2 regions of the Saccharothrix mutabilis subsp. mutabilis genome follow, and region 2 is predicted to be linked to the other one. Evidence: predicted binding sites of a transcription regulator. Region 2 holds the regulator's gene; the other holds the start of a gene.
What was found. The regulator HspR, encoded in region 2, represses chaperone genes until heat shock. The targets are predictions, from matches to a motif close to ANNTTGAGTNNNNNNNACTCAANNT.

Region 1: a site for HspR is predicted at 4,235-4,259, ahead of lon (endopeptidase La). Genes of this name have one in related genera too.

Annotation. Positions count from the first base shown of each region.
Region 1 is NZ_BAAABU010000005.1:422,543-432,459, forward strand. Features, by position in the region: gene ABD126_RS16015 (patatin-like phospholipase domain-containing protein) at 1-1,460, shown strand, start outside; gene ABD126_RS16020 (SAM-dependent methyltransferase) at 1,444-2,250, opposite strand; gene ABD126_RS16025 (S1 family peptidase) at 2,326-3,351, opposite strand; gene ABD126_RS16030 (TetR/AcrR family transcriptional regulator) at 3,450-4,061, opposite strand; gene lon (endopeptidase La) at 4,273-6,624, shown strand; gene ABD126_RS16040 (PstS family phosphate ABC transporter substrate-binding protein) at 6,632-8,263, opposite strand; gene ABD126_RS16045 (AMIN-like domain-containing (lipo)protein) at 8,383-8,862, opposite strand; gene ABD126_RS16050 (polysaccharide deacetylase family protein) at 8,944-9,747, opposite strand.
Region 2 is NZ_BAAABU010000004.1:348,728-358,644, forward strand. Features, by position in the region: gene ABD126_RS12585 ((Fe-S)-binding protein) at 1-22, opposite strand, end outside; gene ABD126_RS12590 (DMT family transporter) at 152-478, shown strand; gene ABD126_RS12595 (TetR/AcrR family transcriptional regulator) at 648-1,226, shown strand; gene ABD126_RS12600 (hypothetical protein) at 1,251-1,826, shown strand; gene ABD126_RS12605 (DUF4097 family beta strand repeat-containing protein) at 1,933-2,721, shown strand; gene ABD126_RS12610 (hypothetical protein) at 2,718-2,894, opposite strand; gene dnaK (molecular chaperone DnaK) at 3,060-4,913, shown strand; gene grpE (nucleotide exchange factor GrpE) at 4,910-5,581, shown strand; gene dnaJ (molecular chaperone DnaJ) at 5,603-6,772, shown strand; gene ABD126_RS12630 (heat shock protein transcriptional repressor HspR) at 6,769-7,197, shown strand; gene ABD126_RS12635 (FAD-binding oxidoreductase) at 7,203-8,306, opposite strand; gene ABD126_RS12640 (VOC family protein) at 8,792-9,172, opposite strand; gene ABD126_RS12645 (VOC family protein) at 9,215-9,592, opposite strand; gene clpB (ATP-dependent chaperone ClpB) at 9,751-9,917, shown strand, end outside.

The sequences.
Region 1 (9,917 bases), on a different contig from region 2:
CGAGCTGGGTGCTCATCGCCCTCATCGTCACCGTGCTCGTCGTCGTGCCCAGCGTGCTCCTCCGCGTCCGCCCGAGGCGCAAGACCCGCAGGAGCACCGCCCTCACGTGGCTGCGCCGCCTGGGCACGGCCGCCCTGCTCGTCCTGCCGCTCATCCCCGTCTACCTCGCCACCCGCTGGACCACCCCCAGCCTCGCCTCCGCCGCCACCGCCACGGCCTGGTGGCTGGTGCTCGGCTTCGCCTTCGTCAGCGCCGTGGCGACGACCTACCTCCTCGGCGCCAAGCGGTTCCTCACCGCCAAGGCGCAGGCGATCCACTTCGGACTGGTCCCGGGCACCGGCGGGTTCACCGCGAACTTCTGGGACCGGCGCTGCGGCGTCCCGCGCTCCACGGGCGTCCCGCCGATGAGCGACTGGTTCGCCGACCGCCTGGACGACCTGGCCGGCACGGAGAACCTCAAGTTCTCCGACCTCACCACGAACCTCGTCCTGATGACGACCGACCTGTCCGAGGGCCGCCCCTACCGCCTGCCGTTCAGCGAGCCGCGACCCGAGTGGCTCTACTGCACGCGCTGCCTCAACAACGTTGTCCCCCAACGGATCACCGATGCGCTCGACGGCGCCGAAACCCCGCACGCCTGCCCGTTGGACGGCACACCCCTGCGCACCCTGCCGCACGACCTGCCGGTGGCGCTGGCCGTCCGGATGAGCATGCCGATGCCCGGCCTGATCGCCGCCGTCCCGCTGTGCCGCGCGGAACCCGAGCCGCGCGTGCACTGGTTCTCCGACGGCGGCATCACGAGCAACTTCCCGATCCACTTCTTCGACAGCCTGCTGCCGCGCTGGCCCACGTTCGGCCTGACGCTCAGCGGGTTCCGCGGCTCGAACGACCCGGTGTGGCTGCCCGAACAGGACTCCTCCACCGCCGGCACGCCCCACCGCGACGTCGCCCGGCCGCTCCAGTTCGCCACCGCGATCCTGGACACCATGCTGGCCTGGCGCGACACCATGCAGTCCGCGCTGCCCGGCTACCGGGGCCGCATCGCGCACATCCGGCTGGCCGACGGCGAGGGCGGCACGAACCTGTTCATGCCGCCCGACACCATCCTGGCCCTCGCCGAACGCGGCCGGCTCGCGGGCACGCTGCTGCGCGACCGGTTCACCGCCGACGACGCCGAGAAGACCGACCGCTACCGCTGGATCCGGATGCGGCTGGCCATGCGCGAGTACCAACTGCTCGCCGCCCAGGCCCGGCAGCACGCCGACCTGTTTAAGGACCTCGCCGAGGACTACCCGATCCCCGCGGACCTGCACGAGTGGTTCGACACGCCGCCCGTCGGCGCCGACCCGCACGGCGCCGACGTCATCCTCACCCTGGACGGCCTGGCGGGACTGCGGCCGGGCCCGTTCGACGGCGAGCCGCCGGTGGACCCGGACCTGCGCCTCACGCCCCCGGAATAGGTTTGCGGCCCACGCCGACGTACGCGCTGATGTAGGCGTCGTCGGAGTCCGGCCGCCACTCCGACAGCGCCACCACGCCCGGCTCGACCACGTCGAACCCGGTGAAGAACGCCGCGATCTCCTCGTGCGGCCGCAACGCCAGCGGGCTGTCGGTGCGGCGGTAGATCGCCTTGATGCGCTCGGTGTCCTGGATGCCGTCCCGCGGCACGCCCTCCAGGCTGCCGTGCGACAGCGCGAGCCAGCTGCCCGCCGGCAGCGCGTCGCGGTAGCGGGCCACCGCCTTGCCCGGCTCGTCCGAGTCCGGCACGAAGTGCAGCACCGCCACCATCAGCAACGCGATCGGCCGGTCGAAGTCGAGCACCTCCCGGGCGGCTTCCAGGACGGTGTCCACCTCGCGCAGGTCGGACTGGACCGCCGTCGCGCCCGGGTTGTCCGCGAGCAGCGCGGTGCTGTGCGCGACGGCGACGGGTTCGACGTCCACGTACAGCACCCGCGCCGACGGGTTGGCCTGCTGGGCGATCTCGTGCACGTTGCCGACGGTCGGGATGCCCGAGCCGAGGTCGAGGAACTGGTCCACGCCCCGCTCCACCAGGTAGCGCACGGCGCGGCGCAGAAAAGACCGGTTGGCGCGGGCGGCGCCGGACATGCCCGGGTAGATCCGCTCGACCGACTGGGCGGCCTCGCGGTCCACGGCGAAGTTGTGCGAACCGCCCAGGTAGTAGTCGTACATGCGGGCCGCGCTCGGGCGCCCCAGGTCCACCGACGCCGGCACCCAGCCTGCCTGCTCCATGCCACTTCCCCTCGACGTTGCGCGAACCGCGTGATCGTCGCGGAGGGTCAAACCGGGGCACAACCCCTGAACGGGCTACGCGCCGGGCGTGACGATGGAGACGTTGTACTTGGCCTGCACCCGTCCCCACGTCTCGGCGAAGCCGTACGTGCTGTTCGCGGCGATCACGTGACCGCGGATGGCGACGCTGGAGTCCTGGAACTTCGTGTAGAACGGGGCGCCGGAGTCGCCGCCGGTGTTGAGGACGCCGCCCTTGAAGGCCGCGACCGGCTTCCGGCAGGTCTCGCCGTAGTTGCACACCTCGGCGTCCAGGCTGACCACGCCGTGGCCGCACTGCTCGCCGGTGCTCCGGCCGCTGTGGCAGTAGGTGTAGACGCCCTTGATCGGGTTCGAGGCCGTCGCCACCGGCACCGAGGTGGTGCTGTTCGTCCCGCCGACGTAGATGTTGCCGGAGTAGGTCTTGCCGCCGATGAGGGCCATGTCGTGGGCCGGGTAGCCGTCGAGGCTCACGCTGCCCAGGTGCTCGGGGGTGTTCTGCGTGTTGTTGGGGCTGTTCTCGACCCACACGCTCTGCCCGTTGTCGTAGCAGTGGCCCGCGGTCACCAGGAACTTCTTGGCCAACGCGGTCTTCACCGCGTACCCCGTGGTGCAGGGCGGGTCGTTGTAGTACTGGATGCCGGCGCCGCCGTAGAAGGGCGCGGAGTCGTACTTGCGGCTGGCGGTGTTCAGCACGGGGTCCGCGATGACGGTCACGTGGTCGGCGTGCTCGCCGACGAGCGTCGCGACCACCTCGCGCGGCGCGTCCGTGAGGAGCACGGCCTTGCCGATGGTCGGGTCGGTGAAGGTCGTGAAGCTGTGCCGGGAACCCGCGGCGAGCTGCTCGTGGACGCGCGCCCGGACGGCCTCGTTGGCCGCGGCGACCTCCGGGCGCTCTTCGAGCACGGGCGCGTTCGCGGCTTCTTCCGCCAGGGCGCGCTCGTAGTAGGCGCTGTCGTGGGGCAGGGTCTGCTCGGTCTTGCCGGTGGCGCCCTGGGCCGGGGTGACCACCGCGGCGAGGACGGCCGCGGCGGCCAGGGTGGTGCGGATGAACGGGATTCGCACTTCGACTCCTCTGATCGGGTTCGCGCGGCCGGTGGGCCGCGGTTCGCGAGGAGGAGCCGCCGGGGCGGGCGTCGATACGAGTCGTTCACCCGGAAGGATTACGGGCCGGCCCGGAACGGGGTGGTCGGTTCACCTGGTTGGCCGAGCAGGAGGCGGTCCACCAGGGCGGTGACCAGGTCTCGGCGTTGGTCTTCGGTGAGCAGGTCGGGCAGGGTCAGGCGTTCCATGATCAGCCAGTTGAGCGCCAGCCAGAGCAGGACGACCATGGTGCCGTCGCCGGGCAGGCCGGACTTCTCGTGGTACTCGACGTTGAACTCCACGTCCTGGCGGATGCGGCGGGTCAGGACCTCGCGCAGCTCCGGGCGGCGGGTGGCCTCCAGGCGCAGTTCGAGCAGGGCCAGGAACCCGGTCGGGAACGCGGCCACGCGGTCCACGAGTTCGTGCATCAGCTCGGTGACGCGGTCGCGGTCACGGGCCCCGGTCAACCCACCGGCGATGACGTCCTCGTCCACCAGCCGCTCGTACACGCGCTCGCCGGCCTGCTTGAGCATGTCGTCGCGGTTGGCGAAGTAGTTCGAGGCGGTGCCCGCGGGCACCTCGGCCTGCTGGTCGACGGCGCGGAAGGTCAGGCCACGCGCGCCTTCCCTCGCCAACACCTCGATCGCGGCGTCGAGCAACGCCGCCCTCCGCTCGGGATTGCGCCGCACCACAGCCACCACTCCACTCGCCCAAGAACCACTCCGGACAAAGTACTACAGCCGAAGTATTCCTTGTGGCCGACATGGATTCCGCGCGAGAACCGTTGACCGTAAAGCGGGCTTCCGAGGCCTCCACCGGCATCGCTGACAGCGAACGCTTGGGGGAAACAATCCTCCGCTCACGTTGGTTGAGCCGTACAGACTCAACTTTGGAGGATCGAACATGGGTGAGACGTTGGCGCTTCCGGTGCTGCCGCTGGACGACGTGGTCGTGCTCCCCGGCATGGTCGTCCCGATCCGGCTCACCGGCTCGGACGCCGCCGCCGAGGCGCGCGCCGCCGTCGAGGCCGCCTCCGCGGCGGGCGGCGAGACCCGGGTGTTGCTGGTGCCCCGGTTGGACGGCAAGTACGCGAAGGTCGGCACGCTGGCGGTCGTGGAGCAGGTCGGGCGGCTCTCCGGCGGCGAGCGCGCGGCCGTCGTGCGCGGCACGGAGCGGGTGCGGATCGGGACCGGCACCACCGGGCCGGGCGCGGCGCTGTGGGTCGAGGCGACGGTGGCCGACGAGCCGCCCGTGGACGACCGCACCCGCGAGCTGGCCCGCGAGTACCGCGCGCTGGTCACCACCATCCTCCAGCAGCGCGGCGCGTGGCAGGTCGTGGACTCGGTGCAGCAGGTGGACGAGCCGTCCGCGCTGGCCGACCTCGCGGGCTACGCCTCCTACCTGACCGACGAGCAGAAGATCTGGCTCCTGGAGACCAGCGACGTCGCGCAGCGGCTGGAGAAGCTGCTCGAATGGGGCCGCGAGCACCTGACCGAGCTGGACGTCGCCGAGACGATCCGCAAGGACGTCAAGGAGGGCGTCGAACGCCAGCAGCGCGAGTTCCTCCTGCGCCAACAGCTCGCCGCCATCCGCAAGGAGCTGGCCGAGCTGGACGGCAAGCCCGCCACCGAGGAGCAGGACTACCGGGCCCGCGTCGAGAGCGCGGACCTGCCCGAGCACGTGCGCAAGGCCGCGTTGTCCGAAGTGGACAAGTTGGAGCGCACGTCCGACCAGTCCCCCGAGACCGGGTGGATCCGCACCTGGCTGGACACCGTCCTCGACCTGCCGTGGAACGAGCGCACCGAGGAGACCTACGACATCGCCGGCGCACGCGCGGTGCTCGACGCCGACCACGCGGGCCTGGACGACGTGAAGGAGCGCATCACCGAGTACCTGGCGGTGCGGCGGCGCCGGGCCGACCGCGGCCTGGGTGTCGTCGGCGGTCGGCGCAGCGGCGCGGTGCTCGCCCTGGTCGGCCCGCCCGGTGTCGGCAAGACGTCGCTGGGCGAGTCCGTGGCCAGGGCGATGGGCCGCGAGTTCGTCCGCGTGGCGCTGGGCGGCGTGCGCGACGAGGCCGAGATCCGCGGCCACCGCCGCACGTACGTCGGCGCGCTGCCCGGCCGGATCGTGCGGGCCATCTCCGAGGCGGGCTCGATGAACCCGGTCGTCCTGCTCGACGAGATCGACAAGGTCGGCGCGGACTACCGCGGCGACCCGACCGCGGCGCTGCTGGAGGTGCTGGACCCGGCCCAGAACCACACCTTCCGAGACCACTACCTGGAGGTCGAGCTGGACCTGTCGGACGTGGTGTTCCTGGCCACGGCCAACGTCCTGGAGTCCATCCCCGGCCCGCTGCTGGACCGCATGGAGCTGGTGCAGCTCGACGGGTACACCGAGGACGAGAAGGTCACCATCGCCCGTGACCACCTGCTCCCGAGGCAGGTCGAGCGGGCCGGCCTGACGCCCGAGGACGTCACGGTCTCCGAGGACGCGTTGCGCAAGCTGGCCGGCGAGTACACCCGCGAGGCGGGCGTCCGCCAGTTGGAGCGCTCGCTGGCGCGGGTGCTGCGCAAGGTCACCGCCCGCGTGGCCCTGGACGAGGCGTCCCTGCCGGTCGCGGTGGACGTCCCGGACCTCAGGGGCTACCTGGGTTCGCCGAAGTTCACGCCGGAGTCGGCGGAGCGCACGGCGGTCCCGGGCGTCGCGACCGGCCTGGCGGTGACCGGCGCGGGCGGGGACGTCCTGTTCGTGGAGGCGTCGCTGGCGTCGGAGGGCACCGGCTCGCCCGGCGTCACGCTGACCGGCCAGCTCGGCGACGTGATGAAGGAGTCCGCGCAGATCGCCCTGTCGTACCTGAAGTCCCACGACGAGCGGGCGGCGGCGCTGGCCGAGCGCGGCGTGCACATCCACGTCCCGGCGGGCGCGGTGCCCAAGGACGGGCCGTCGGCGGGCGTGACGATGACCACGGCCCTGGCGTCGCTGCTGTCGGGCCGGCCGGTGCGCTCGGACGTGGCGATGACCGGCGAGGTGTCGTTGACGGGCCGGGTGCTGCCGATCGGCGGGGTGAAGCAGAAGCTGCTCGCCGCGCACCGGGCCGGGATCACGACGGTGCTGCTGCCCCAGCGCAACGAGCCGGACCTGGACGACGTGCCGGAGTCGGTGCGGGAAGCGCTGACCGTGCACCTGGTGGCCGACGTCCGGGAGGTGCTGGACCTGGCGCTGGAACGGGAGGCGGCCACGGCGGTCGCCGCCTGACCCGGTCCTAGCGGAGGTTGCACAGTTCGAGCGGGGTCCCTTCGGGGGTCCGGCACGGCAGGTAGCCCGCGTCCTTCATCCGGACGCGGGCTTCGTCGTGTTCCAGCACGTACCGGATGAACCGGCCCGGCAACGCGCCCCCGTCCGGCGTCCCCTTGGTGTAGAGGTACTCCACCGTCCAGAACGGGTAGCCCGCCTCCACGCCCACCGAGGCGTCGAACACCTTGCCGTCCAACGACAGCGCGGTCATCCGGTCGGTCTTGCGGGCCTCCGCCACCGAAGGCGCGTCCGCGTACCCGATCGCGCCCTCGACCGCCCCGATCTCCCGCACCACGTCGGCGTTCTTGTCGCGCTCGCACCTGATCACCGGCGCCTGCGGGGCCCGGTCCCTGGTCCGGCAGTCGTCCGAGGTCAGCGCGCCCTCGCCGGTGCCCAGGACGCGTTGTTCGAACAGCTCCCGGGTGCCCGACTCGCCGCCGCGGCCGACTATCCGGACGGGCAACGGGTCCCCGCCGCGCAACTGGCTCCAATCGGTGTACGCGCCGGAGTAGATGCCCTTCAGCTGGTCCAGGCTGATCGTGTCCAGACCCACCGAGCTGTGCACGACCACGTGGTACACCACGATCGCCGCCTGTTGGGCCACCACGTCCGGCACGTCCTGCTTGCCGTCGGACAGGGCGATCGCCGCGGTTCCCGACGCCACCGAGCGGACGCCGGCGATGCTGCCGTTCGGGTCGGTCACCACGTCCGCGTCCGGGCACGCTTTCCGGTACTGCTCGGCGATCTTCGCCATGGTCGGCATGAACACGCTCGACCCCTCGACGCGCAACGGCCCGCTCCCGCAGGCCACCGACGCGTCGGACGACGGCGGCGCCCACGCCAGGGTCACCACGAGCACCCCCGCCAGGACCGCGGCCAGGCCGCCGGTCAGGCGGGGCAGGGTGAGGAAGCGCTCCTGCTTCTCGTCGTGCAGGACCCCGGCCCCGCCGAGGCTGCCGGTGATCTTGACCTCCTTGCCGATCTCGCCCGCGGGGTTGGTGTCGGGCTCGCGCAGGACGACCAGCAGCTTGAACTTCTGCTTGCGGCGCAGCGTCAACGACTCCAGGCGGACGCCGTGCCACACCGGTTCCACGACCGCGCGCGGCCGGTCGCCGCCGTTGCGGAACAAGCGGGTCAGGCTCTGGGCCACCCGGTCGCGCACGGTCGGCAGGGGGACGCGCAGCTCGTCGCGGCCGAAGAACTGGAGGCTGCGGCGCACCTCCTCGCGCAGTTCCTCCGACCCGGCCTCGGACACTCGCGCGTTCCACACGACCCGGTCGCCGAAGGTGAAGGTCAGCGGCTTGTCGAAGTCGTCGGGGTCGATGTCGTAGTTGCCGCTGTTGCGGACGCGGACCACCACGATGCTCATCCGCTCCAACTGGTGCACCAGCTCGCGCAGTTGGGGCGCCTGGGAGTCGGTGCCGTCGTGCAGCTGGTCGGGACCCAGGCCGATCTTGGAGTTGTAGAGCACGCGGAAGCCCAGTCGCTTGCGGCGCACGAACAACCGGTCGATGAGCGGCGTCGCGAAGAGCAGGCCGATGGCCAGCGCCACCGGGCCGGGGCCGCCGAGGAAGTCCAGCGCGGACCGCAGGATCTGCACACCGAATTCTGCGTCGCCGGCTCACCCGGGCCCGGTCTCGATGGCGGGACGTTCACCCGGACTTCACCTGTCGGCAAGGGGGTCCCGGACGGACGGGACCCCCTTGCCCTCGCAGGACGTCAGTGACCGACGTCGATGACCACGCGGGTCGGGCCGCTCAGCAGGAACACCCGGTGCCACGACTCGCGGCGCATCCCGAGCCCGACGGTCAGGTTGGCCTCGAAGTCGCCGGTGATCGCCACGGCCTGGACGTTGACCAGGGACGGCGTGGTGAACTGCCGGGGACCGGTGTAGGTGGGGTTGCCGCTGTCGTCGTGCGCGGCGGCGGGGAAGGACCGCACCTCCAGGAAGGTGCTGCCCGGCAACGACACCGGCGCGCCGCTGCCGTCGTGGTGGAGCTGGTCGACGCGCCGGATGAAGAACTCCGGGCGCGGCCCGTTCAGGTCGAGCACGACCCGGTCGAACGCGTCGTGCCGGCCCACCCGGATGCCGGTCAGCTCCGGGGTGGTGGGGCCGGCGGTCGCCGCGGCGGGCACCGCGACGCCGACGGCGACGAGTGCCAGGGCGAGGACGACGAGCTTTCTGAGGCGGCTGGTCATGTGGCTGCCCTCCTGGGGCGGGGCCCGGCTGGTGCCGGGTGACACCCGTTAGGACGTGTCGCGGGTCACACGGTTGCGCCGTCAGGGTTGCGTCGTGGACAGGAAGTCCTCCAGGGGCACCGGGGTCAGGCCGTGTGCCTTGCAGTGCTCCAGGAACGCCAGGAAGTCCTCGACGAACGTGTGCCGGAAGTGCATGAGGACGATGTCGCCCGGGACGAGCTTGGCGCCCGCCTGGAACTGCACGACCCCGTCGTTGACCGCCGCGGTCCACATGACCAGCGCCTTGAAGCCGCAGTCGGTGGCCGCCTTGCGGGTGGTGGCGTCGTGGTTGCCGAACGGCGGGCGGAACAGCGTCGGCCGGACCCCGGTCTGCTGCTGGAGGTAGTCGGCGTTGCCGCAGATCTCCTGCTTCTGGAACGCGTAGCCCTTGCCCATCAGGTTCGGGTGGTTCGCGGTGTGCGAGTGGACGGCGGCCTTCGCGTCGTCCTGGAACGCCTTGAAGAACGCGGGCTGCTCCACCACGTGCTTGGTGTTGAGGAACAGCGACGGCCGGGTGCCCGACTTCTTCATCAGCTCCAGCGCCGCCGGGTGCCGGACCGCGCCGTCGTCGATGGTGATGAACACGTACGGCTTGTCGGTCTGGATGCGCCGGACCACCGGCAACAGGCCGTCCTGGCTCGCGGGGACCTTGGCCTGCGGGGTGCCGTACTCGTAGGGGTGCTGGAACACCGGCACCGTCGTGCCGCCGGGACCGGGCACCGCCGTGGGCGGGGTGGTCGTGGTGGCGGTGGCCGTGGTGGCAGTCGCCGCCGAGGTCGTGGGCCGGGCCACGGGCTCGGGCGCGCAGGCGACGGTGACCACGGCCAGGGCAGCGGCGACCGCCACGCCGATTCTTCGCATTGTCGGGACGTCCCCCCAGGTGAAGATCCGCCGCCGGCGCGGCGGCCCCTGGTATTGGAGACGGTCCGAGCGCCACTCGGGTTGCGCGGTGACGGATTCGCAACCAATGTTCACCCGACCGATAAGGTCGAGCGAGAACCGCTTGGGTGGAGGAC
Region 2 (9,917 bases):
GGGTGAGCTGGAGGGCTCCCATGTGGTGGCGGCCTTTCTCGTCAGTCTCCTGGCTGGGCAGAGTACGCCGGATTACTGGTCGGTAACCACTTGAGCGTGGCCGATCACATAAACTAGTTGAACGTTCGTTCCACTAGTTGGAGGGCCCGCTGTGGTGTATCTGCTGCTCGCGCTGGCGATCGTGGGCGAGGTGACCGCGACGGTCTCGCTCAAGCTCAGCGACGGGTTCACCCGTCCGTTGCCGGTGGTGGCGGTCGTCGTGGGGTACGTCGTGGCGTTCGCGTCGCTGGGGTTCGTGCTCAAGCTCGGGATGCCGATCGGGGTCGCCTACGCGATCTGGTGCGCGTTCGGCATCGCGGCCGTGGCGGGGATCGGGGTCGTGCTGTTCGAGGAGCCGCTGAACCCGACGATGGTGGTCGGGTTGGTGCTGGTGGTCGCCGGCGTGGTCGCCATCGAGGTGGGCAGTGCCGCCGGCTGACGGCCGCCCCGGCCAGGGCACGCCGGGAGAGGACGGCCGGGGCCGGGCCACGCCGGCTGACGACGGCCGGGGCGGGGGCCCGCCGGGAGACGACGGCCGGGCTCGGGCCGCGCCGGCTGGCGGCAGTCGGGCCACGCCGGGTGACGGCCGCCGGGCCGTGCCGGCTCCCGTGGACCGGGCCCGGGCCGCGCCCGCTGTCGTCGGCCGCAGCCGGGGCGTTCCCGCCGACGGCCGCCGGGCCCGCGGCGAGCGGCGGCGGCGGGCGATCCTCGCGGCGACGTTGCGGGTGATCGAGCGCGAGGGCGTGTCCGGGGTGTCGCACCGGTCGGTGGCGCGGGAGGCCGAGGTGCCGGTGTCCTCGACGGTCTACTACTACAGCACCCTGGACGACCTGCTGATCGCGTGCCTGAAGTGGTCGGCGAGCGAGATGGCGGTGGCGTTCGGGTCGGTGAGCCCCACGCCGTCGTCGGTGGCCCGGTTCCTGGCGGACGCGGTCGGGCCGCACCGGGGGCGGACGCTGGCGGAGTACGAGCTGTACCTGTTCGCGGCCCGGCGGCCGGAGCTGCGGCCGGCGGCGCGGCGGTGGATCACGCTGCTGTCGTCGGTGTTCGGCACCATGGAGCCGGCGGCCTTCCTCGGGTTCGTCGCGGCCCTGGACGGGCTGCTGATCCAGGGCCTGATCGCGGATTTCCCCCCAACGGCGGAACAGTTGGAGCCGGTCGTGTCCCTTCTGATGCCTCTCCGATGACCTTCACGCGGGACACTGGGTGGTATGAGGTTCGCCGGGCGTGAGTCGTGGCAGGTGTCCCACGGCACGAACCAGACGGTCAACACCGCTCTGTTCCTGCGGGACACGCTGGCGCTGTCGGTCGACACCGTGCCGGAGCTGCCCGGCCTGGACCCGTCGGTCCCGGTGTTCGTGCCGCCCGGGGTGGACCGGGCGGGCGCGGCGGAGGAGTGGCTCGGCTGGTGGGCCGACGTGCTCGACCACGCCCGGACGGAGGTGCCCTCGGCGGCGGCCCCGATCGACCCCGCCGGGCCTTCGCTGGCGGTGCGGCCCGCGCTGCGGGCCGCGGTGATCGCCCTGCGGGACGCCGCCGCCGAGTACGAGCGGGTGCACGCGAACCGGACGCCCGGTGCGCTGCCGATCGGTGAGGTCGTGCGCGGGGTGGAGAACCGGATCGGGCGGTACGTGAAGCCGTTCCGGCTGGTGATCACGGTGGTGTCGGTGCAGGGGTTGGTCTGGGAGCGGATGACCGAGTCGCACGTCATCGCCTCCGAGCGGTTCCTGGGCGACCCCGCCCGGTGCGCGCCCGCCCTGCGGGCCGTCGTGGAGTCCCTGGCCTGAGGGTAGGGACAGCCCCAGTACGGGCCGGGGGTCTTCCCGGTGTTCCGGCGCGTGTGCGGACGCATAGGTTTGGTGGGCGTTCAAGGGCTGGAGCTAGGGGGCAGTGGTGGGCAAGCGGGTCGCGGTGGCGGTGCTCGGGGTGGTCGTCGGTGTCGGGGCCGCGGCCGGGTGCGTGCGGTTGGTCCAGGAGACGTTCTCCGACCAGGGCAGCGTCACCGAGAAGGTGGTGGCCGTCCGGGTGCAGAACGACTCCGGCCGCGTCACCGTGCGCGGGCGGGACGGGGTCGCCGCGGTGGAGGTCAAGCGGACCGTCCAGTACTCCCGCAACGACGACAAGCCGTCCGGGCAGACCCACCGCGTCGAGGGCGACACGCTCGTGCTCGACGACTGCGGGCGGAACTGCTCGGTGGACTACGAGGTCACCGTGCCCGGCAAGGACGTGAAGGTCCTCGGCGAGAACGGGTCGGGCGACCTGACGTTCGAAGGGGTCGCGAGCGTCGACATCAGGCTCGGCTCGGGCGACGTGACCGTGCGGGACGTGACCGGGTCGGCCAAGGTCGAGAACGGCTCGGGGGACGTGACCGTCTCCAACGTCGCCGGCGCGTTCCACGGGGACGTCGGCTCCGGGCGGGCCAAGCTGACCGACATGCGGGGTGAGGTGTCGGTCGTCAACAACTCCGGGGACGTCGAGGTCGGCATGGCGGCCGTGCAGGCCGTGCACGCCGAATCCGGGTCCGGGGACGTGCACGTCCGGCTGCCGAAGGCGACCTACCGCGTCGAGGCCGAGACCGGCAGCGGCGAGCGGACCGTGGGGGTGGCCAGCGACCCGGCCGCGACCGTGACCGTGGTGGCGAAGTCCGGGTCCGGGGACGTGAGCGTGCAGCCCGCCCCCTAGGCGTTCTGCTCGTACGCCGCCCGCAGCAGGGCCTCCACCTCGCCGTCCACCCCGCCGTCCACCTCGTCGGCCCCGGTCAGCGCCACCCTGTGGGTGGACTGGCCGGGGCCGCCGGGCGTGAGCGGCGTCGACGTGTTCCGCGCCGGTCGGCTCGACCCGGCCGGCGGCGGCATTCGAGTGTCCCGGATCACGCCACGGCGGGAACACCCGAACGGCCCCGTCCGTTGGACAGGCAGAGAAATTGAGCCCAGTGGACTCAAGTCCGCAGATCCTGGCAAACTTGAGCGCACGCCGCTCAACGCGGGGCTCTCACAGACGCACTACCAGGAGGAATCCAAATGGCGCGAGCGGTCGGCATCGACCTGGGGACGACCAACTCCGTCGTCGCGGTTCTCGAGGGTGGCGAGCCGACGGTGATCGCCAACTCCGAGGGTTCGCGGACGACCCCGTCCATCGTCGCGTTCGCCAAGAACGGCGAGGTGCTCACCGGTCAGCCCGCCAAGAACCAGGCGGTGACCAACGTCGACCGGACCATCCGGTCGGTCAAGCGGCACATCGGCACGAACTGGACGACCGAGATCGACGGCAAGAAGTACACGCCGCAGGAGATCAGCGCGCGCGTGCTGATGAAGCTCAAGCGCGACGCCGAGGCGTACCTGGGCGAGGAGATCACCGACGCCGTGATCACCGTGCCCGCCTACTTCGAGGACGCGCAGCGCCAGGCCACCAAGGAGGCCGGCCAGATCGCGGGCCTCAACGTGCTGCGCATCGTCAACGAGCCCACCTCCGCCGCCCTGGCCTACGGCCTGGACAAGGGCGAGAAGGAGCAGACCATCCTGGTCTTCGACCTCGGTGGCGGCACGTTCGACGTCTCGCTGCTGGAGCTGGGCGACGGCGTCGTCGAGGTCCGCGCGACCTCCGGTGACAACCACCTCGGCGGCGACGACTGGGACCAGCGCGTCGTGGACTGGCTGGTCGAGCGCTTCAAGCAGTCCAACGGCATCGACCTGACCAAGGACAAGATGGCCCTCCAGCGGATCCGCGAGGCCGCCGAGAAGGCCAAGATCGAGCTGTCCAGCTCGTCGCAGGCCACCATCAACCTGCCCTACATCACGGTCGACGCGGACAAGAACCCGCTGTTCCTGGACGAGACGCTGTCCCGCGCCGAGTTCCAGCGCATCACCAACGACCTGCTGGAGCGCACCCGCGCCCCGTTCAACAACGTGATCAAGGACGCCGGCATCTCCGTCGGCGACATCGACCACGTGGTGCTGGTCGGCGGCTCCACCCGCATGCCGGCCGTGGCCGAGCTGGTCAAGGAGCTGACCGGCGGCCGTGAGCCGAACAAGGGCGTGAACCCGGACGAGGTCGTCGCGGTCGGCGCGGCGCTCCAGGCCGGTGTGCTCAAGGGCGAGGTCAAGGACGTCCTGCTGCTCGACGTCACCCCGCTGTCCCTGGGCATCGAGACCAAGGGCGGCGTGATGACCAAGCTCATCGAGCGCAACACGACCATCCCGACCAAGCGGTCCGAGATCTTCACCACGGCCGACGACAACCAGCCGTCCGTGCAGATCCAGGTCTTCCAGGGCGAGCGCGACTTCGCCGCGGACAACAAGAAGCTCGGCATGTTCGAGCTGACCGGCCTGCCGCCGGCGCCGCGCGGCGTCCCGCAGATCGAGGTCACCTTCGACATCGACGCCAACGGCATCGTGCACGTGTCCGCCAAGGACATGGGCACCGGCAAGGAACAGCGGATGACGATCACCGGCGGCTCGGCGCTGCCGAAGGACGACATCGACCGCATGATCAAGGACGCCGAGGCGCACGCCGAGGAGGACAAGCGCCGCCGCGAGGAGGCCGAGGTCCGCAACCAGGCCGAGACGCTGGTCTACCAGACCGAGAAGGTCGTCAAGGAGAACGACGACAAGATCCCGGCCGAGGTCAAGGACAAGGTCAAGGCCGCGATCGAGGAGACCAACGAGGCCCTCAAGGGCACCGACATCGCCAAGGTCCGCACCGCGGTGGAGAAGCTGGCCACCGAGTCGCAGGCGATCGGCCAGGCCATGTACGCGGGCGCCGCTCCCACCCCGGGCGCGCCGGCCGGTGACGGCGCCTCCGCGCCGGGCGCCGGTGACGCCAAGGCCGACGACGTCGTGGACGCCGAGATCGTGGACGAGGACGAGAAGAAGTGACCCGGCCCGAGGAGCAGCCGCACGTGGTGGTGCGCGACCGTCGCCGCATCGACCCGGAGACCGGTCAAGTGCGCCCGCCGGCCGCGGACGCCGAAGCGACCGGGCCCGCCGCCGAGGAGGTTCCCGTGGCCGAAGGCGCCGCCGACGCGGACGGGGGTGGCCGCCACGCCGCCCCCGACGCCGAGCCCGCGGAGGTCGACCCGGCCGCCGAGCTGAAGGCCCAGCTCGACGAGCGGACCGCGGACCTCCAGCGCCTCACCGCCGAGTACGCCAACTACCGCAAGCGCGTCGAGCGCGACCGGGAGCTGGTGGTCACCACGGCCAAGGCGCAGGTGGCCGCCGACCTGCTGGCCGTGCTCGACGACGTCGAGCGGGCCGACGCGCACGGCGACCTGACCGGCGCGTTCAAGGCGGTCGCGGACAAGCTGGTCGGCGCGCTGACCAAGGCCGGCCTGGAGCCGTTCGGGCACGAGGGCGAGGAGTTCGACCCCTCCGTGCACGAGGCCGTGCAGCACGCCACGTCCCCGGACGTGAGCGGGCCGACCGTGACGGCCGTGCTGCGGCGCGGCTACCGGTTCGGCGACCGGGTGCTGCGGCCCGCGCTGGTCGGGGTCACCGACCACGAGCCGGCCGCGGCGGAGGAACCGACCGGACAACAGCAGGACTGAGCGAGAGGGGGCGGCGTCCGGATGAGTGCTCGGGATTGGATCGAGAAGGACTTCTACCGGGAGCTGGGCGTCTCCTCCGACGCCTCGGCCGACGAGATCAAGAAGGCGTACCGGAAGTTGGCGCGGGAGCTGCACCCCGACGCCAACCCCGGTGACGCCAAGGCGGAGGCGCGCTTCAAGTCGGTCTCCGAGGCCTACGGCGTGCTGTCCGACGCCGCCAAGCGCAAGCAGTACGACGAGGCCCGCCGCCTGTTCGCGGGCGGCGGCGGCTTCCCGGGCGGGTTCGGGCAGGGCGGCGGCTTCGACGTCGGCGACCTGTTCGGCCGCGCCGGGCAGCAGACCGGTGGCATGGGCGGCCTGGGCGACCTGCTCGGCGGCCTGTTCAACCGGCGCGGCGGCGGCACGTCCGCCTCGGCGACCCGGCCCCGGCGGGGCGAGGACGTCGAGACCGACGTGCGGATCGACTTCACCGAGGCGGTCAAGGGCGCGACCGTGCCGATGCGGCTGTCCAGCCCGTCGACGTGCTCGACGTGCTCGGGCTCCGGCGCGCGGCCGGGCACCTCGCCCCGGACCTGCACCAACTGCGGCGGCGCCGGCCTGGTGACCCGCAGCCAGGGCGCGTTCGCGTTCTCCGAGCCGTGCACCGACTGCCGGGGCACCGGCCGCGTCGTCGACGACCCGTGCCCGGAGTGCGGCGGCGACGGCGTCTCCACCAAGACGCGCACGCTGACCATCCGCATCCCGGCGGGCGTGGACGACGGCCAGCGCATCCGCCTGGCCGGGCAGGGCGAGCCGGGCCGCAACGGCGGTCCCAGCGGCGACCTGTACGTCCGCGTGCACGTCAACCCGGACCCGGTGTTCGGCCGCAGCGGCAACAACCTCACCGTCACCGTCCCGGTGACGTTCCCCGAACTGGCGCTGGGCACGACGTTGACCGTGCCCACGCTCGACGGCAAGGTGACCTTGAAGGTGCCCGCCGGCACGGCGTCGGGCCGGGTGCTGCGCGCCAAGGGCAAGGGCATCGCCAAGCGGGACGGGCAGGTCGGCGACCTGCTCATCACGCTGCAGGTGGCGGTCCCGAACAACATGGACGCGGCGGCCCGCGAGGCGCTGGAGGCCTACGCCTCGGCGACCGCGCGGCACGACCCGAGGGCGGACCTCAACGCCTTGGTGGAGAAGAGGTCGACATGACTTTTCCGTTCCCCCCGGGAACAGACGAGGACACGCCGTTCTTCGTGATCTCCGTGGCGGCGCAGCTGTCCGGCCTGCACGCCCAGACCCTCCGGTCCTACGACCGGATGGGGCTGGTGTCGCCGGGGCGGACCCCCGGCGGTGGTCGGCGGTACTCGATGCGGGACATCGTGCTGTTGCGCGAGGTCCAGCGGCTCTCCCAGGAGGAGGGCGTGAACCTGGCCGGGATCAAGCGGATCATCGAGTTGGAGAACGAGGTCGGGGCGCTGCGGGCGAAGGTCTCCGAGCTGACCGAGCAGCTGGCCCAGGCGTTGGCGGCGGCGGAGCACGCGGCGGCTTCGGTGCACCGGTCGCTGCGCCGCGACCTGGTCCCGGTCCGCCAGGAGACCGCCCTGGTCGTCTGGAAGCCGAACCGGAAGCGCTGACGCGGTCAGTCGAGGGTGAACGGGTCGTACTTGATGCGGTCCAGCGGGGTGCCGGCCACGAGCATGCGGGACACCGTCGCCCTGATCATCGACGGCGAGCCGCACACCAGGACGTCCCGGTCCTCCCACGCGCCGTAGCGGGTGACCACGTCGGCCAGGGTGCCCTGCTCGACGCCCCGCGCGCCCGGGTCGGACTCCAGGACCGGGACGACCGTGAGCCACGGGTTGGTCATCGCGAAGCGCTGGAGGTTGTCCAGGTCGTAGAGGTCCTCGCGGGTCCGGCCGCCCACGAACAGGTGGGTCCGCGGGTTCTCGCCCCACTGGGCCATCTCGTCGACGATCGCGTGCATGGGGGCCACGCCCGTGCCGCCGGCGACCATGAGGACGTCGCGGCCGGACTTCCGGTCCACGTGCAGGCGGCCCATCGGCGGGCCGATGCGCCACACGTCGCCCGGCTGGGTGTGGCCGACGATGGAGCGGCTGACCCAGCCGCCCTCCACCGAGCGGATGTGGAACTCGATGATGCCGTCCTCGCGCGGGGCGTTGGCCGGCGAGAAGTACCGCCACAGCCGCGCCCGCTGGGGCGTCTCCACGCTCACGTACTGGCCGGCGCGGTAGCCGACGGGGTGGTCCGGCTGCAGGCGCACCACGGCCAGGTCCCAGCTCACCCGCTGGTGCTCCAGCACGGTGGCGTGCCAGTACGCCGGCCCGTCGTCGGCCGCCGCCGCCTCCTGCATGGCGCGGGCCATGATCGTGTAGGCCTCGGCCCACGCCAGCTCGACCTGGGGCGTCCAGGCGGGGCCGGCGTGCTTCTTCACCGCGGCCAGCAGGGCGGTCCCGACCGACTCGTAGTGCACGTTGACCACGCCGAACTTGCGGTGGTCGCGGCCGAGTTGGCGCAGGAAGGGGATCAGGTCGTCCGGTCGGTCGACCATCTGGACGACGTGGACCAGTGCGCGCAGCAGGCGGCTGCGCTGCACCTCCATGTTCGCCGGGAACATCTCACGGGTGGCCGGCGCGAGGCTGAAGAGCATTCCGTAGAAGAACTTGGCGACCTCTTCGGCGCGCGGCTCGACGACCGCCCAGCTCTCCCTGATCAGGCGCACCATTGCGGTGACACCCGGTGGGGGCTCTCGGTGGGGCGGGCTCGGGATGGGGCTCAACACAGCGTTCGCAGTCATGGTCCGGGCGCAGTCTCCACGTTTCCAGCGCCGTCAGCAAGGCGCATCGTCCTCGTCAAGCTTCCATCCCCGACGAACCGAGGCTAACCCGTCAACTGGCCGACTGACTCCTTGATGCCACCTTCGAGTGCAGTGCGATCACGGTCGGTTGCCGACCGTTCGTCCCATCGAGCGAACATTCGTGATGACCTGTACCGGGTCTGCGGATTGCGTCCAACCGAGAGGCGAGTACCCCGCCCGAGCACGCGTTTAACGGGTCCCCGAGATCGCGTGCGGCGGGGGTCTCACCCTCTTGGTCGCACTGGTGCCGCACCGGTGCGGAGATCCGCTTCGGCCTGTGGATTCACACCTGGGGATTGTGGATAACAGGGGTGCGCGTGTGGACAACGCGTTGCGACATGTGGGTGACGGGGTCAGGAGGTCGCGGCGCGCTCGGCTGCGCTGCGTTCGACGCAGAACTCGTTGCCCTCGGGGTCGGCGAGCACGACCCAGCCGGTGCCGTCGGGGCGGCGCTGGTCGTCCACCAGGGTGGCGCCGAGGCCGCGCAGCCGTTCCACCTCCTCGTCGCGGGTGGTGTCGGGCTGGAGGTCGAGGTGGAGGCGGTTCTTCACCGACTTGCCCTCGGGGACCTGGATGAACAGCAGGCTCGGGCCGGTCGGCAGCTCGACCAGGCACTCCGCGTCGCCGGGCTCGTCCTCGTCCGAGACGGGGTGGCCGGTGACCTGGCTCCAGAAGGTGGCGAGGGCGTAGGCGTCTTCGCAGTCGACGGTGATGTGGTGCAGCAGTGAACTCATGCGCAGATCTTGATGCGGGCGTGCGGACGGGCGCACGCGCATTTACCCGCCGTACGGGACGGTGATGATCTCCAGGCTGTGCCCGTTGGGGTCGTCGAAGTAGACGCCCCGGCCGCCGTCGTGGGTGTTGATCTCGCCGGGCTGCCGGTGGAACGGGTCCGCCCAGTACGGCAGGCCGCGCTCCTTGACGCGCCCGAAGATGGCGTCGAAGTCGTCGTCGCCCACCAGGAACGCGTAGTGCTGCGGCGTGATGTCCCCCTCGACCGCCATGACGTCGAGGGAGACCTCGTTGTCAGTGCCGACGACGAGGAACGGGCCGTAGGGGGTGGCGGGTGCGAAGCCGAAGACCTCGACCAGGAAGTCGGCGGTGGCGCGGGCGTCGCGGGCGGACACGATCGTGTGGTTCAGCTTGACGGTCATGGCACCGACGCTAGGACTTCGAGTTCGGTCGAGGTCAAGGGTGGTCGTGGCGGGCGTCACACCACTTGGGTTAGGTTGAGTGGAACGGACTCAACTTTTCTGACGTTGAGGTGAGTGGTAGCCGGTGGTGCGCCGGAAACACGCGACCGAGGTGAGGCATGGACGCTTTCAACCCGACCACGAAGACGCAGCAAGCCGTGTCCGCGGCGGTTCAGGCGGCGACGATCGCGGGCAACCCCGACGTCACCTCGGTCCACCTGCTCGGCTCCCTGCTCGCGCAGGGCGACGGGCTGACCGCGCCGCTCCTGTCCGCTGTGGGGGCCGA